One region of the Bacillus luti genome, then DNA from elsewhere that is predicted to be linked to it. Evidence: riboswitches for the same ligand, from Rfam matches in the RefSeq annotation. Region 1 holds a riboswitch; the other holds the start of a gene.
What was found. A riboswitch is a leader RNA that binds a small molecule or an ion and turns the genes downstream of it on or off. The one in region 1 is predicted to bind lysine.
Positions count from the first base shown of each region.

Region 1 (5,998 bases):
TATAGGACGATATAAGCGATAGCACCTTTTACATATATATTCGGAACAAAATATAAGGCGAAAGCACCGATTAACCCTAAGCGAGTATATATACCGAAATAATCATTTCCGCGTAAAAATGCTAGTGTATGTAAATAGAAGAAAGTTGCTCGTTTTTTATGTAATAAAGGTTCAATCCAATTCGTAAGCCATTTTCTGCTATTTACTTGTTTTTTTAGTTGCGGTACATCGGTGAAGATGCTCGCAAATTGATAAAAGCGTATGTCCATTTTTTCTTCTTGCTCGATTATGTAGTCCCACGGTATTCGTTTTGTAGGTTGTTTTTTCGTATATAGAAATAGGAAAGCGAGAAGTAAAAGTAATCCGCCTAACACGATTACATTTGCTGTATAAAACAGCATGTAAATAATGAGTGCGTTACAAATAAGACGAGTGATAAGCCATATGCTTTTTTCGTGACTATCACGCCACATCCAATGTATGTACATATTCCAAGCTTTCGTAATCATTAAAACGATAAAGATTGTACATAAGAAAGGTACCGTTACTTGTAATGATTGCAGGGCAAGTGGAACGAGAATAAGGAACGTAAATAATAATGGGAAAAGCTGAATGATGTAATTATATAGAAGAGACTTTTTAAAATAAGATGTTAGTTTCTCTTCTAATGCAAGCAAATAGACAGCATCAGGTTTTTGAATAAATGTACGGATCGAGCATCTCGTTATAATGAATGTAAGTACAATCGTGATGAGTAGTAAAGATATTCCTTTAGAAGGAGATGCTTTTAGAAACTGAGCATAGTAGTATGCGCCAACGCATGAAATAAAGATAAAGCTATATAGTAAACCGTTAATCATACGTGCAAAGTATGTAATGATATTTTGAATATGTTGTTGGAAGCGACTGCTCCATAGTGATTCGATTGACATGTTTTTCACCTCTTTGTTCTATTATATATGTTTTACAAAAGAAAAAACGAGCAAATTGCGTTATGCAACTTGCTCGTTTTTCTTTTCGTTATTTTTTTTCTGATCACGATTCATTAATGGATAGAAGGCAAAACCGATTACGAATAAACCAATTCCGAGAAGGAACGTTTTAATATCGGATGCACCCGTTTTAATAACCCATAGTGCGTAACAAAGTGCGATAACTGCGACTATACCATCTGTAATTCTTGCCCGCATTTCATTTTTATACGTTTCACCAGTTGCAACTAGTTTTAACTGGAAGATTGGCGAAACGAGATATGGAATGAGATAAGCTAAAGTCGAGACGGTAATAACGAATGTATAAGCTTCCGCAATGGTTCCTGATAATGTTGAGAATAAGAACACTTGCGACATAATGTTTGTTAGTCGTAATGAGTAAATTGGACTTCCTTTTTTATTTGTTTTTGCAAAGAAGGAAGGGAAGAAACCTTCTTTTGCTGCTTGATAAGGCACTTCTGAGCTTAATAAAATCCAGCCTAAGATAGAACCGAATAGGGAAGTAAGAGCAAGTAATGCCATCAATTTCCCGCCGCCATGACCCATTGCAGCATTTAATGCATCCGCTAATGGACGTTCAGAAGCTTGTAATTTATCAACGTGAAGCACACCCATTGTTAAAATCGTAATTCCTAAGTAAATGGCAACTGTAATTAGTAATCCTGCAACTGTTGCACGTTTTACTGTTTTTGGAGAAGTAGCACGATTTGATAAAAGAACGGCTGATTCAATGCCGATAAATGCCCAAAGTGTTGTAAGAGCGGCTAAGTTTACTTGTGAAAGAAGGCCGTGTGATACACCTGATTTATCGACCATCGGTGTGTACCATTGTCCAAACTTAGAAGCTTCAAATGCGAATAAAGTAACGACGATGAATAAAAGGAATCCAGTTACTTTCGTTGTTGTTGCTAAGAAGTTTAGTTTTCCAGCTCCGCTTACACCGTTTGTTAATATAATATGAGTTCCCCATAGTAAGATGGAACAAATAGTAAATGTAATTAGTTTTCCGACTTCTATGTTGAAAGAACCGATTGAAAATAGTAGTCGTGTATCTTTCATGATCGGGAAGAAGAGTGATAAATATCCCGCAAAAGATGTAATAATGGCAACGTTACTTGCCCAGTTTGCAACCCAATATCCCCATACCATACTGAAACCAGCCATTTTTTTCTTTTTTGGTGATGAGAATAAAGCATATGCATGACTTTGTGGTCCTGTCGTTAAGTCAGGACGACGAATTGCTAAATTACCGAAAACAAGAGCTAGCATTAAAACACCAAACCCTGTTGTTAACCAAGCTAAAGTGACACCGAGAGGGCTTGCTGTTTGTGCTAACGTACTTGGCACCATGAAAATCCCAGCGCCAACCATGTTACCGACAACGAAAGCTGTTAGTACCCAAAAGCCCCATTTTTTTTGTTGCATAGAAAATACCTCCAAAGTTAGTATAACCAAGTCAAGCGAGGAGATATGTATGTCTTCTTAGTAGAGAAGAGAAGTCCCAAACAAAACAAAAAAAGCACGTAATTTGCCGCTACATGCTTTCTATCTTATAAGAAACCCACGACATACCTCTCGATAGCTCTCCACAAACGAAACGTTTGTGACAGTTCTGCACTTATTAAATGCAGACCCAGCAAGCGTGCATGGTGGACACGACTTACTTCGGCAACCATTCCTTTCTCATTTCTTCATCAATGCCACTACATCTCCTGAAATGATACTCTTAATGATTGCAACCTCTACCTCACCGAGATACGAATGAGGATTTAAATATTAAATTAACGTATTTAAGAGTAACAAATGAATTTTTATACGTCAATGGATATAGTAATAATCAGATTATAGAGAAGAGTTTGTGATTAAAAGAGAGAGGGATTATTATGTAATATCGAATTTTCATAATATAATAAATATTATGAGGGCTAGAAGATTGAGAAGGGGATGAAGTATATGTCTACAGGTCATAAAAGTTCCGTAATAGGTGTGCTAGATTCGGGAGTTGGGGGATTAACAGTTGCGAGTGAAATTATAAGACAATTGCCGAAAGAGAGCATTTATTATATTGGTGATAATAAGCGTTGTCCGTATGGACCAAGAAGTGTAGAGGAGGTACAATCTTTCATATTTGAAATGGTTGAATTCCTCAAACAGTTTCCGTTAAAAGCTCTAGTTGTAGCATGTAATACTGGTGCAGCAGCTGCATTGACTGCGCTGCAAGAAGCACTGTCCATTCCGGTTATTGGCGTTATACATCCAGGAGCAAGAGCGGCAATTAAAGTGACAAAGAAAGGGAAAATCGGAGTAATTGGAACTGTAGGTACGATCCAGTCTAATATGTATGAAAAAGCATTACACGAGCTTGATACATATTTGGAAGTGCATAGTCACGCGTGTCCGACTTTAGCTACAGTTGTAGAAAATCAATTAGAAGATATAGCATATGTAACGCAGCAAGTGAAACAAGCTTTACTGCCATTAACGAAAGAAGATATAGATACGTTAATTCTCGGATGTACGCATTATCCACTTTTAGAGTCTTATATTAAAGAGGAACTAGGAGAGGGTGTAACGATTATTAGTTCTGCAGAAGAAACAGCGATAGAGTTAAGCACAATTTTACAGCACAAAGGAATCCTGTCTGACAATTTGAATCCGAAGCATCGTTTTTTTACAACAGGCTCTGTTTCTTCATTTGAACATATTGCTGAGAGATGGCTAGGGTATCAAATTTCTGTAGAATATGTGAATTTACCTATGGAGAAACAACTCGTGAACTAAATTGTATAAAAAGAAGCTGATCTAAAACTAGATCAGCTTCTACATATAAGATTAAACTAAGTTTAATACAGTTACTTTTTCACGTGTCATAGACTCAAGGCTCTTACGAATACCTTGTGCGCCCATACCTGAACCTTTTACACCGATGAATGGGAAGTGGTCAGGGCCGCGCTCTGTGCGTCCGTTAATTTGAACAGAACCAGTTTCGATTTTGTTAGCAATTGCAAATGCTTTGTTAATGTCTTTTGTGAAGACACTTGCTTGTAAGCCGAACTCTGATTTGTTAGCAATTTCAATTGCTTGCTCATCTGAAGAAACACGGATGATTGGAAGGATTGGGCCGAATGGCTCTTCCCAAGCAACTTTCATTTCTTCTGTTACGTAGTCGATTAATGTTGGGTAAATTAAGTTACGCTCACGTTTGTTACCGATAACGATTGTAGCACCTTTTTCTACAGCATCGTCAACTAAACCTTGAACGAAGTCAGCAGATTTGTCGTCGATTAATGGAACGATTGTGCTGTCTTGTTCTGGAGATCCAACTGATAGCTCAGCTACTTGCGCTTTTAATAAGCTAACAAGCTCGTCCGCTACGTTTTCGTGTACAAGTACACGTTTAATAGCTGTACAACGTTGACCAGAGTAAGAGAATGCACCGCTTACGATATGGTTTGCAGCATCTTGTAAGTCAGCATCTTCACGAACGATACCAGGGTCTTTACCACCAAGTTCTAATACAAGTGGAATCATTGCAGCTTTTTTCGCTAAATGTTTACCTGTGTTTGTACCACCTGTGAACGATACCATATTGATGCCAGCATGCTCTACTAAGTAGTCACCAATTACAGAACCGCGTCCTGTAGCTACGTTTACAAGACCTTTTGGAAGGCCAGCTTTATGAAGTGCTTCAACCATTTTAATACCGCTAATTGCACCTTGAGTTGCAGGTTTGAAAATAACAGCGTTACCCATAATTAATGCTGGTGCAAGTTTTGCAGCAGATAAGTTTACTGGGTAGTTAAATGGTGCGATTGCTAATACAACACCGAGTGGTGCACGTTGGATAATCGCAAGTTTAGATTTTGTACCGCCCGGGAAGCTATCGCCCATCATGCTTTCTCCGTGCATATGTAAAGCTTCTTCGATAGTATAACGAATGAAGTCAGCTGTACGAACAACTTCTTTCTTCGCATCTTTATATCCTTTACCGACTTCTTTCATAATGATATCGGCAATTTCATCTTGCATATTTACGAGCTCATCAGCCCATTTATATAAATATTTTGCGCGATCTTGTAGAGAAGCTTCTGCCCATGATTTTTGAGCTTCTTTTGCAGATGCAATTGCTTCATCTACTTCTCCGCGAGTAATTGCTTGTACTTGTCCAATTACTTCGTGTAAGTATGGAGATGGGATTTCGATTGTTTCTCCTGAAGAGCTTTCTCTCCATTCTCCGTTTAAATAAAATTTGTACGTATTGCTAGTTGTCATGATTAGTCCTCCTAAAATAGCAACTTGTAAGAGTGAGTATAAGGTGATTGTAGGGGGTTTGAGAATATTTTTCAAATGAAATGTTTGTGAAAACGATTTCTTATTCTTTTTTTATTTTGTATGCCCTTTCTTACAGAACATTCTCTTATTTCAAACTGATTTATTATGTCATGTACCATCTTCATTTTTTGTGATTTTCGTGTATTTTATTTTATGTGTAAAAAAATAATTGACAGAATACTCAATAAAGTTGTAAGATTATAAATGGAAAATAAATGAAAGGGGTGTGCGTAATGATTGTAATCGTAAATGTAGTGAGTTTAGCTCTGTTAAATGGCAGAAAACATTCATATCATTACGCAACCCGTACGGATATATAAGGCATCTTTGTCTTATAAAAAGCGTACGTTGCGTATATCGTAACGTACGCTTTTATGCATTTTTGTGCATATCGTCAAGCGACGGTATGCTTTTTTTTGTTTATTTTCCACGCGTTACTAAATAAAATTTGGGAAGGTGGAAAAATGTGATGAGACTGTATGGCTTACGAAATGTAAATGTGATGGGTTTAGATAGTGGATAACGCAATGAGAGGCAAACGAGAACGAGAAGGGAGAGGTTACATTGTTGTCAGTATTACTAAAGTTAAAATGGTTTTTTAGGGAGCATTGGAAGAGATATAGTATCGCCATTGGGGCTCTTTTAATTGTGAATATAGTTGAAGTCATCCCCCC
Region 1 is NZ_CP040336.1:4,273,129-4,279,126, reverse strand. It holds gene EUC40_RS21640 (ABC transporter permease) at 1-932, opposite strand, end outside; gene EUC40_RS21635 (amino acid permease) at 993-2,417, opposite strand; lysine riboswitch at 2,564-2,745, opposite strand; gene racE (glutamate racemase) at 2,946-3,773, shown strand; gene gapN (NADP-dependent glyceraldehyde-3-phosphate dehydrogenase) at 3,825-5,264, opposite strand; gene EUC40_RS21620 (ABC transporter ATP-binding protein) at 5,889-5,998, shown strand, end outside.

Region 2 (5,998 bases), 880 kb from region 1:
GTCCGTTATATTTCCTAGGAAAGGGTAAAGTGAATAATAAAATTGCTTTATAATGATTTTTTGATGTTAGTGATATGTTAAAAAAATGTTTGGATAGAGTATTGAAATCTATATGTAAAATGAAAATACATTTTTAAAAGCTCAAACAAGCATAACCACGTTCTAAAGTTAGGACGTGGTTAAAAATATAGTGGTTTCATTTATAATGAATTTCTGTTTGGCATAGCCAACAATTTTTTAAAAAATATCACTTACTTGTTACCAAGTTCTTCCGCTAAACCGATTAAAATTCCTTCAGTTCCGCGAATGTAGCAGAGACGGTATGAGTTCTCGTATTGAACTACTTCGCCAACGAGCTGAGCACCATGCTTAGTAGTAAGCCTAGATACCATTTCGTCAATGTCTTCAACGGTGAACATGACGCGCAAATATCCGAGGGCGTTTACAGGAGCTGTTCGATGATCTGCTATAGCGGGCGGAGTAAGAAATCGCGAAAGTTCAATTCGGCTATGTCCATCTGGTGTAACCATCATAGCAATCTCTACGCACTGAGAACCGAGTCCAGTTACGCGACCAGCCCATTCACCTTCGACAGTGGCCCGCCCTTCGAGTTTCAAACCAATCTCCTCGAAGAAAGAGATTGCGTTATCGAGGGATTCTACAACGATGCTGACATTGTCCATTCTGAGTAATTTGTTTTTCGTCATTGTCTTTATCTCCTTATATGTAAAAATATATTATCTGATCATCTTCTTAATTATACTATTAAAAAGTTGAAAATTCCTTTTAAATAAAAGACCTTGTCACAGTGTGGGAAAATGTGACAAGGTTTTTTCAGGTATAGTATACAACATCTTGTTAACGAACAACACTTCGAAAATCTTCTACTATTGAGATACGCATGAACTTTATTTTGTGAATGTTATCATGTTCAAGTAGTTTCAAGAATTTGATACTGGAGTTGTTATTCGATAGAACAATTTTGACTTTCTCGCAAAACATTTCTACCCTATTTTTATTTATATAGGAAGGAAATAGATTCATATAATTTGTTTTAAGTTTTACGAGTGGAAATTAACTCATCTGCACTAAAGGCTCAATTTTCGCCATAAATGATTGATGAAGTGCTTCAACACCTGTAACTAAATGAAGACGGTCAATAACGACAGACACTTTAATTTCAGATGTACTGACCATTTTAATATGAATACCTTCTTCTTTTAAAGTAGTGAACATATTAGCAGCAACTCCTGGGTTAGATACCATACCAGACCCTACAATGGATACTTTTGCTAAATGATTTTCATATTCTACAGATTCATAGTGAAGCGCCTCTTGGTTTTGTTCCAATACTTCTAATGTTTCTCTTAAATCATTAGAATGGATTGAGAAGGAGAGGTGAACAGTTCCTTCATTTGTAATACTTTGAATGATGATATCTACATTAATGTGTGCCGCTGCTAATGTAGAGAAAACGGTTGAAAGTGAACCTTGTTCTAATCCTTTAATGGTGATACGTGTAATATTATCTTCAAATGCAATACCTTTAACGATTGATTGTTGTTCCATGTTACATTCTCCTTTTACAATTGTTCCATTTTCTTGTTCCATACTTGAGCGAACTTCTAAAACGACATTATGATTTTTAGCAAATTCAACAGCACGTGGATGTAATACGCCAGCGCCGAGGTTTGCAAGCTCTAACATTTCGTCATAAGAAATTTCATCTAATTTGTAAGCAGTTTTTACAACTCGTGGATCAGTCGTGAAAACGCCTGTCACATCCGTATAAATATCACATTTTTTCGCTTTTAATGCCGCTGCTAATGCGACAGCAGTCGTATCAGAACCACCGCGTCCAAGCGTTGTAATTTCATAATCTTCACTGACTCCTTGGAAGCCAGCTACGATAACAATTGTGCCTTCAGCAAGATATGACTGAATTCTATCAGTGTTAATTTCAGTAATCCGTGCACTACTATGCACAGATTCTGTCGTAATACCAGCTTGCCATCCTGTTAATGAAATGGCGTTATAGCCTTTTGTTTGTAGTGCCATTGTTAATAATGAAATAGTCACTTGCTCTCCTGTAGATAGAAGCATATCCATTTCACGTTTACTTGGATTTTCTGTAATAGCGTTAGCAAGAGCTACAAGTTCATCTGTATTTTTTCCCATTGCTGAAACGACAGAGACAATACTATGTCCTCGTTCATATTCTTCAATAATTAAATTTGCTACATGTTGAATGCGTTCGATGCTTCCGACAGAAGTGCCGCCAAATTTTTGTACAATCGTTTCCATTATGAATTCCTTCTTTCGTCCATTTTTAAGAATAGGTTAGGACATATATAAATCCCAATATTCCTGTAGTTACCAGAGAGAAAAACAAAAAACACCATCTCAAATAAGTGAGGATGGTGCTGTTACAGGAAAAGGGAAACAGAAAACGGAGCTAATAAAAAAAACCGCCAAAAAAGGAATACCATGAAAATGATATCTCTTTTTTGTAGATAGCTCTTCATACGTACATGTCTGTACATATGACAGTTCTGTTTCTATTCGAAAACAGCCCCAATTGATAAATGCAGAGAAGTTTATCAATTTCGGCAACACTTCCTTTCCTCTAATTTCATAGACATCTCTGTGTCTCCATTAGAATACTTATAAGTATTGCAACCTCTATCTCACGTTTTAGGCGAGAGTGTTTGATTTATGAAGTTGTTGGTAACATTTGTTTTATAATAATTTAAATTTTTCGGGGAATCAAGTGTTTTATATATATTTTAAAAATTCTTTCTATTTGTAGAAAAAGTTTGTGAAAAATGTAGCAAAATAAATTCATTGCATGTACATTAAAAATATAGTGCATTGGAGGTGGAAGAATGCAAAGGAAAAACCCTATTTATGTTTCGATAGAAATGGAAACAACGATGGAGAAATTATGGGAATATACGCAAGAACCAGACATACATACAGAGTGGGATGCTCGCTTTACTGAAATTTCATATTTAGAGAAAAAAGAGGGAGAACCGCAGCAATTTTTGTATAAAACAAAGATCGGATTTGGACTTGAAATAGCTGGGGAAGGGGAATCGATAGGTGAGATTAGAAAAGAAACTGGAGAACGGATTTCGTCTTTGAAATTTTGGACAGACAATCAATTATCGCTTATACAAATGGGACGTGGGTATTGGAAGTATACACCGAATGATGAATACATTCATTTTGAAACACAATATGATTATGATACAAGATTTGGCCGTATAGGGAATGTAATAGATTCATATGTTTTTCGCCCGTTATTAGGCTCTGCGACTGCTTGGAGTTTTGATGCTTTAAAATTATGGTTAGAAAAGGGACTTCATCCTAAGTTGCTAATTAGAAGAACAATGACATATTGGCTCGTCTGTTTTTTATTCGCTTTTGTATGGCTATATCAAGGGATTGTACCGAAAATAATCTTTACTCATTCAGAAGAAGTGAAAATGCTTTCGGTCATAATTGGTTCAACTGAAAATAGTATTTTTATTCTTAAAATAATTGGGCTGTTAGAAGTTATTTTTGGTGTCATATGGTTACTTCCATTTCCAAAACGAAATGTATTTATACTACATATTTTCGTGTTAATAGCCTTAACGATAGCAGCAGGATTTACGAATATCGCAAGCTTTACAGAGCCGTTTAATCCAATTACGTTAAACCTGCTTCTAATTGGATTATCGATTGTCGGTTATATGAATAGCTTCGATTTGCCAAGTGCAAAAAATTGCAAGAGGACGAGAAAGGGATAGTGTATGGCTAATATTTATGAAAGACTATTAGGGGATTCTTATAAAAAACTTCATCCAAAATTACAGAAACGCTATGAAATTACAGAAGAGAATAGTTTTATTGGGGAAGGAAAGATGGATGAAATTTATGGTGGTTCTTTTTTCGTTAAATTGATTTTAAAGATTGCATCGATGTTTCGTATGTTTTTCTCAGAACGGGGAAAAAAGGTGCCTTTTGTAATACATAATACTGCTGGACGAGATAAAGCTGGAAAAGAAATGGTAAGGTGGAATCGCACGTTTTATTTTCATGATAAGGAAAGATATTTTAATGCGGTTATGCAACTGGATGAAGAGAATAATGAAATTGTAGATTATTTTGGTGAACCACATTTACTCGTCTCTACATTGAATTTTCATATTGATGAGTTAGGGGCAATGCATATTTCTTCAAAGAAACAATGGTTCTATATGTTTGGAAGAAAAATCCCTTTACCAAAGCTTTTATACGGAGAGGCAAAAATTGTTGAAAGTTATGATGAAGAACTACAATGTTTTCGAATTCATGTTCAAGTACGAAATCCGTTAATTGGTTCGCTATTTTCCTATAAGGGAACGTTTGTGGAAAGGAAATAAATGATATGAGAAATATAATATTTGGTTTTGCTTGTTATATTGTTTTTCTAATATGTGAGTGGCCGTATGTAAAACCTGTTGAAGCAATTATATTATTATCTATTTTGTTATTTATACCGATGTCTTTTTGTATTATTGATAAAAGAGCACGAAATGGATCGTATTTATTATTTTATAAAGCCGTATCGTTTTTATATCCAGTAGCAGCGATTTGTGCAATGCTAGCTTTCGTAACAAATCAATTTTTCTTTGCGATAATTTGGTTTGTATATACGGGGATCGTTGCGTTATTTGGTATAAATAGATTACTAGAAAGAGGACGGAAGCCATTAGAAGAAACGGCTATCGATAGTGCGTTTATTTATTTGTTTTTAGGTGGTTTCTGGTTTTTTGCTTCAGTAGCAAAGATTTCGATTATGCAATTTAGTTCTGACATTGTTTTACTTACAGCTGCACACTTTCATTATTCGGCATTTCTATTGCCGTTATCAGCGGGTTTAATTGGGAGGAAGAGAGAAAAGAGAAGTAAAGTATATGATGCAATTATGTTTATTATAGTCATTTCACCGATGACAGTTGCGATTGGTATTACATACTCAAGGATATTTGAATTTTTTGCAGTGTTCCTATATTTATGCGCTATTTATGGTTATGGGATTTATGTTTGGCGCACAAAATTTAATGCTATCAGCGCAAAGATTCTTTTAATCATTTCGTCTAGTACGCTCATGGTCACAATTATGTTTTCACTCATTTATTCATATGGGAATTTGAAACAAGTAATGACAATTACAATTGCACAAATGGTTTGGATTCACGGTGTCGTAAATGGGGTTGGAGTAGCGCTACCGGCATTTGTTGGTTGGATGATGGAAAAGAGTGCTCCTAATTATAAGTACTATGGAAAACCAATGAGTCGGTTAAGAGGAAGTGTAACAATTGGTGAGGCGTTTTTACATAGTAGAAATTTAGTAGATAGTAAGGAATACAACGGTTTAGTTGATAAAATGAATGATTTTCATAGTGAGGCATTTGACACGGCGAAGATTCCTTTAAGTATTATTCGTTTTTATGAAAATACAACAGCGTATAAGTTACAATCGCATATTAAATGGGCTCGTTGGTTCCGCCAGTTTGCATTTTGTTATGAGAAAATGAGTGAACGTGTCGAACAAGTACATTTAGGAATGGGTGGCAAATGGGAAACAATGCATGGCTCTATCATTGGTGTAATCGATGAGAAAGACGGAAGAGAAAACGTAAGAGCTTGGCTAAGAAAAAATGAAGCAGGGAAGTCTATTTTTTTAGCCTTGTATGCAATGCATACATATAAGAACGATACATATATGAATATCGCATTACCTTTACCATATTCGAATATGACGGGGATTTTAAAATTACGCAATGATAATAATGAGTTAATCATTACTAGTAAGCTAAGAGCAAATGGTAAGGGCGATGAAGGGATTTATTTACATACTCGTTTCTTTACAGTACGTTTACCGTTAGCAGAGACGTTTATTATTAAAGAGGGAAATGATCAAATGCTAACAGCTCACCATAAAATGTGGATATTCGGAGTTAAGTTT
Region 2 is NZ_CP040336.1:3,395,193-3,401,190, reverse strand. It holds gene EUC40_RS17225 (VOC family protein) at 252-707, opposite strand; gene EUC40_RS17220 (aspartate kinase) at 1,075-2,304, opposite strand; lysine riboswitch at 2,507-2,693, opposite strand; gene EUC40_RS17215 (DoxX-like family protein) at 2,886-3,794, shown strand; gene EUC40_RS17210 (DUF4166 domain-containing protein) at 3,798-4,409, shown strand; gene EUC40_RS17205 (YndJ family protein) at 4,415-5,998, shown strand, end outside.
Region 2: linked by a shared signal. The riboswitch ahead of EUC40_RS17220 (aspartate kinase) and the one ahead of EUC40_RS21635 (amino acid permease) in region 1 are both predicted to bind lysine.